Regions from separate parts of the Alteromonas sp. MmMcT2-2 genome, predicted to be linked through region 2. Evidence: predicted binding sites of a transcription regulator. Region 2 holds the regulator's gene; the other holds the start of a gene.
The links. Region 2 encodes FNR, which switches genes on or off when oxygen is low (the NO sensors DNR and NnrR bind a similar motif). Its sites were predicted from a motif close to TTGATCTAGATCAA; they were not measured.
Positions count from the first base shown of each region.

Region 1 (3,158 bases), on a different contig from region 2:
GGCAATTAAGGTAAGGGCCAGCGCGAGGTAAAACCCAGAAAACGCAGTGGCGTAAATCATCGGCCACGCGGCGAAAATAGCGCCACCTGCGGTGATAAACCAAACTTGGTTGCCATCCCAGTGCGGCCCTACTGTATTTATCATTACGCGGCGCTCTTTGTCATTTTTACCAATAAGCGTGAGCAGTGCTCCAACGCCCAAATCGAAGCCATCAGTAACCGCGAAGCCAATTAGCAGAACGCCAACCAAGCACCACCAAATGACTCTCAGTAGTTCATAATCAATCATGCTTTTGCTCCTTGCTCATCAAGGTCAATAAGATCAAATTCAGTGTCAGGCTGCTTATCTTCAGGTGGAACTGGCCCTTTCTTGGCAAACTTCTTCATTAGGTAAAAACCAATAATGAACATGCCGGTGTAGAAAGCACCGTAGGCTACAAGGGTTGTTACCACGTCGCTTACGGCGAGATTAGATACCGACGTATGCACCGGAAGCACCTCTGCAATTGACCATGGTTGGCGGCCATATTCAGCGACAAACCAGCCAGCCTCACAGGCAATCCAAGGAAGCGGCAAACCGTAGAGCGCGCTTTTTAATAGCCAACGTGGCTTAGTAATCTTGTGTTTAGTACTGTAGTAAAAGGCGCACACAAATAGCGCAAGCATAATAAAGCCAGCCACAACCATAAGGCGGAAACTCCAAAACAATGGGGCAACCGGCGGAATGCTGTAATCTACTGCCTGTTGAAGCGCGGCATCAGAAGGATTTGAAACGTTCTCAGTGAAAGGCTCTAACAACATAGCGTAGCCCAAACTGTCTTTATTTTGGTCGAAGGCAGTTCGTTGCTCAGCTGTCGCGGTGCCGTTTCTTACATCATCAAGCACTTCATAGGCTTTAATTCCGCTTAGAATACGCTCGCGATTCTCTTCTTTGAGATCCTTAATACCTTTTACTTCTTCGGTTAACGAACGGGTAGCAATAATGCCCATTGCCCAAGGAATTTGAAGGGCGTACTCGGTTTCCTGCTTCTCGTCGTTTGGAATACCAAACACAGTAAACGGCGCAGGTGCAGGATGGGTTTCGTACTCAGCTTCAACTGCTGCCAGCTTCACTTTTTGTACATCACCAAGCTCATAACCACTTTCATCACCTAGCACGATCACAGAAAGCGTTGAGGCTAGGCCAAAGCTAGCAGCTATGGCGAACGAACGGCGCGCAAAGGCGATATGCTTATGATTAAGCAGGTAGTAACTTGAAATTGCCAACACAAACATTGCGCCGGTCACGTAACCTGCTGATACAGTGTGAACAAATTTGACCTGTGCTACGGGGTTAAAAATAACCTCAGCAAAGCTGGTCATTTCCATACGCATGGCTTCAAAATTAAATTCAGCGCCTACCGGGTATTGCATCCAGCCGTTAGCAATCAAGATCCATAGTGCAGAGAAGTTTGAACCAATGGCCACCAGCCAAGTCGCCATCAGATGCTTCACCTTTGACATTTTGTCCCAGCCAAAGAAGAACAACCCCACGAAGGTAGACTCCAGGAAAAAGGCCATTAGGCCTTCGATGGCAAGTGGCGCACCGAAGATATCGCCTACATAGTGAGAATAGTAAGACCAGTTCATTCCGAACTGGAATTCCATGGTTAAGCCTGTGGCTACACCAATGGCAAAGTTAATTCCAAACAGCTTTCCCCAGAATTGGGTCATCTGCTTATAAATTTCTTTACCCGTCATTACGTATACCGATTCCATAATGGCAAGTAAGAAACTAAGCCCCAAAGTTAAGGGTACAAATATAAAGTGGAACATTGCAGTTAATGCAAATTGCCACCGCGATAGTTCTATTAACGTATCGCTCATGGGTTATCTCCCTTGTATTTCGTGTGCGCGTTAAACGCTTAGCAGAAAAGTGGTTTAAAATTCAGTGATGAACACGTGAATATGCCGCATGGCAATAGCACGGTTTATGCCATACATCAGTAATTTGGCTGCTTAAGCCTCAATTACCGATAGACGGCGGTATTTCCGTACTGTGCAGATAAATCATTCCACGACCGAGCGTGTGGCTTATTGATCCAACGCAACAATTGGCGGCGATAAATTCGCCATATTTGTCACTTATGTGACAAATATGACACAAAAGAAAGACTGCTTAGCCGAATGTCAAAAAGTGGAGTATAAGGAAAAGTTAAGGGGTATATGAGAGTGTGAACGCGCCTCGTAATTCTCCCAATTCGAACCCTGTAGCTTGATCGTTGGGATAGTGCTTTAGAATGGATTGTTTTACTGAAGGTGCCACATTAGCTCCGTGGCATGCCATGCATACCTGACCTTGTTCAATAGCCATCATGTACCTAAACTTACCGCTTTCGCTATCGTATTGATAAGTTTCAAGGGGTCTTTTAGGGGTCAAATTGTCTTGCTTAGCTTTGGTCAGTAATTGTGAAAACCATGCTAACTGCTCACGCTCCCATTGATCTGCCGCATTGTTTGGGTTCCTTACTTTCAGCGCGGTACGCCCAACCTCCCACCCGTTTTGACTGAGCGCCAGAGCAATAGGAGCCGCTGCGATCTGGCATTCGTTAACGCCAGCTTCTAGCCCTCCGGATTGAATTGCTTGCTGTAGTCGTGATTTTAGCGCGCCTCCCAGCGCTTTTGCGTGTAATCGCGCTTCTTTGACTTTTTCCTGCACACTATTTTCACTTTGTTTCTCATAGGCAGTCGCTGTGTCTGCCAATGAATGAGCACTACTCGCCAATAAGCTTATCGCCACCAGCATTACGCCATTTTTCATTATAAAACTCTCCTAGGAATTGAATGAGTTGCTACCCAAGTATTGCCGTTTGTCTCAAACAGTGAACAAGCTCTATGCCAATATGATAAATTGCTAAAATCAAATTAGAGCAAACTAATATTCAGCGCCCCATGAATATATCCATAGTACAAGCGATGATAGATGCGATAGATAAACCCGCAATCTTCATTAACCCAAGCTACGTTATTGAAGCTGTCAACCAGCCCTACAGAGACACCTACCCTGTGGATATAAAGCTTGGCTTTAGTACCTGCTATCAAGTCTCTCATCGCAACAGCAAACCTTGCGATAAGTGCGGCGAACATTGCCCCATGCAAGAGAGTAAAGCCACAGGACGA
Region 1 is NZ_JAKRFA010000001.1:144,647-147,804, forward strand. It holds gene cydB (cytochrome d ubiquinol oxidase subunit II) at 1-288, opposite strand, end outside; gene MHM99_RS00600 (cytochrome ubiquinol oxidase subunit I) at 285-1,865, opposite strand; gene MHM99_RS00605 (DUF3365 domain-containing protein) at 2,194-2,799, opposite strand; gene MHM99_RS00610 (sigma-54-dependent Fis family transcriptional regulator) at 2,955-3,158, shown strand, end outside.
Region 1: the regulator FNR is predicted to act here: its motif matches at 2,076-2,089, upstream of MHM99_RS00600 (cytochrome ubiquinol oxidase subunit I).

Region 2 (3,158 bases):
GTACCAGAACTTATTCGAACTGCGCACCAAGTGAAGCAAAAAATAAGGCAAAATATTGGCTGGTCGGTAGGTTACAACGTTTTGATCTTACCTTTCGCCGTATCAGGCCTACTTTCACCGTGGATGGCTGTTGTTGGTATGTCGTTAAGCAGTATCATTGTGGTCACAAACTCAACGCGACTCTTGAGCAAATAGCATGAGTATTATTTACGTATTAATTCCAATCGCCATCATCATTGTTGCCGTCGCTATCGTGATATTCTTTTGGGCGGTGAAAACCAATCAATTTGAAGATTTAGATCGCCAAGGTTATAGCATACTGTTTGACGATGATCTTCCGCCAGAAGAAAAAAAGCTAGCTGAGCAACGCAAGCAACTTCAAGACAGTAAAGTAGACAAAAGCCAAGCGCCACATGGAAGGGATTAACTACTTCTCTGCCTTTCTTATCGGCTTAGCCGGTGGAGTTCACTGTGTGGGAATGTGCGGTGGAATTGTCGCTGCGCTAAGGATGGTATCGCCTAAAGGCGCTTCAGCACTACCCTATACCCTTGCCTATAACATGGGACGTATAGTGAGCTACACCATCGCCGGAGCAGTAACCGGGGCACTTGGAAAAATTGCAGCAGATTATATACCTCTTGCCAACTATGCCCTTTCCCTACTTAGCGGAATCATGTTGCTTCTACTGGCGTGTTATTTGGGTAAGTGGTGGACTGGCTTAACAGTGCTGGAAAATGCGGGTAAAGGCCTATTTTCCAAAGTCCAGCCGCTTTCAAAACGCTTTTTGCCATTTAAGACCCCTTTAAGTGCGTTGCCTTATGGTTTTATTTGGGGTTGGCTTCCTTGCGGTTTGGTGTATTCCACACTTACCTGGTCTCTCGCGGCGGGTAACGCGCTAGAAGGCGCTGCTATTATGTTCTTCTTCGGTTTGGGTACATTACCCACCTTGCTCGCTGCAAGCGCTGGTAGCCAATATATTGTTCGAAGTTTTCAACATAACCATTTTAGACAAATTATTGCAGTAATAATGGCAATATATGCAGCTTATCTTATTCATGGCGCAATCGTTTAAAAATGGGTGTATTATTGTCGGGTATTCTTTTAGAGAGCGTGCATTATGAGCAAAGGAAGCCAATTTTCTATTCACTGTCAAAACTGTAGTTTCAGTCACCTGTGTTTACCGGTGGCGTTAAACAAAACAGAAATCGAGTCTCTTGACGATATTATTGAACGCAAGAAGCCGCTTCATAAAGGTGACACGCTGATTCAAACTGGTGATAAATTCCGTTCTCTATTTGCAGTGAGAACCGGTTCATTCAAATCATTTGTGACTAATACCGAAGGTGAAGAACAGATTACCGGCTTCCATTTTCCTGGTGACATTATCGGTTTCGATGCATTAAGAGAGAACAAGCACCAAAGCTATACCTCTGCGTTAGAAACTGCCATGGTGTGTGAGCTTCCCTACGAGACCCTCGACGAAATGTCAGTGCAATTTCCAAAGCTACGCCACCAGATCATGAGCTTCATGAGCGCTGAAATAAAACAAGATCACGACATGATCATGCTTTTAAACAAGCGAACTGCAGAAGAGCGCTTACTGTATTTCATCTCACACCTGTCGCAACGCTTTGAAGAGCGTGGCTTTTCCCATAGAGAATTCCACTTAACCATGACGCGCAACGAAATTGGAAACTATTTAGGATTAACGATTGAAACGATTAGTCGTCTGTTAAGCCGTTTTCAAAAAGACAACATCATAAAAGTAGACGGCAAGCTTATTACTATCTTGGATTTCGATAGACTAAACACCAAACTAGCGGCGCTTAACGGCCCAAGCGTTGTCTGCGGTTAGCCGTTTTTAGGTGTTAAACAAGGCGCGCACTAAGCGCGCTTTTTTGTGACCTTTGGTAGCCACATATCTAACCTTTCAGCGCCACGCCGGTTGCTCCATATTCAATTAGGTAGGTTCACTCATGGTCGCCTCGTAAAATTCTTGATCTAAAACAACTTACGTTTTTCCCAATGTCGTTTATAGTTAGTATTAGAAAGCTTCGATTTCGACAGCCGCTACTAAGTTTCGTAGTTAGGGGGACGTTATGATTGAGTGTAAACGAATTCTGGCCGTGGTAGATGCCGAGCGCGATAACCAACCTGCACTAAGCCGAGCTTATGAACTCGCTTCAAAAACAGGCGCTTCAGTTACCGCAATGATGGTGGTATACGACTTATCTTATGATATGACGACCATGCTTAGCCCGGATGAGCGCGAGTCAATGCGCGATGCAGTTACAAAGGAGCATGCAAAATGGCTTGCCACCCACTTAAGAGAACAAGGATTCACTGAAACTGATATCGTTGTAGAATGGAATAATCGTGCGTATGAGTCGATTATTTACTACACCCTAAATAATCAGATAGATTTAGTGGTAAAGGCAACCAAAAAGCACGACGATCTTGCTTCTGTTATTTTCACCCCCACCGACTGGCATTTAATGCGTAAATGCCCTCGGCCAGTATTACTCGTTAAAGAGCACGACTGGCCAGAAGGAGGAGAGATTATTGCTGCAGTAAACGTAGGCAGTGAAGATGATGAGCATGCCGCACTTAACGATAAGCTCACCCTCATTGCTAACGACTACGCCTCTTTATTGAAAGGTAGCGTAAATTTGGTCAACAGTTATCCTTCTACACCACTTAATATCGCCATAGAAGTACCTGAGTTCGACCCCGATACCTATCACGACGCGGTAAAAAATCATCATTTAAAAGAAATGCGTAGTCACGCGTTGAAGTACGGTATTCCTGAAAATAAATGTGTAGTAAGAGAAGGCCTTCCGGAAAAAGTTATCCCGCAAGTGGCAAAAACACTGGATGCAGAGCTTGTTGTTATTGGTACTGTTGGCCGCGTGGGCATTTCAGCGGCCCTAATTGGTAACACTGCAGAACACGTGATCGACGAACTCAATTGCGATGTGCTTGCTATTAAGCCAGATGGATTTGTGTCGCCGTTGTCGGTGTAGTCTTTTCATCAAGTCTACATAGCCCGTGTTTGCCGTTACTTAGCGGCCAACACGGTATGTCACCAACAAATTTAACTTCACAAGCATGGTCTCGAAAAGCCGCTTTAATGTATAATGGTGGCTTTATCACAAAC
Region 2 is NZ_JAKRFA010000030.1:25,622-28,779, forward strand. It holds gene MHM99_RS15520 (heavy metal translocating P-type ATPase) at 1-195, shown strand, start outside; gene ccoS (cbb3-type cytochrome oxidase assembly protein CcoS) at 197-427, shown strand; gene MHM99_RS15530 (sulfite exporter TauE/SafE family protein) at 414-1,073, shown strand; gene fnr (fumarate/nitrate reduction transcriptional regulator Fnr) at 1,119-1,856, shown strand; gene uspE (universal stress protein UspE) at 2,101-3,024, shown strand.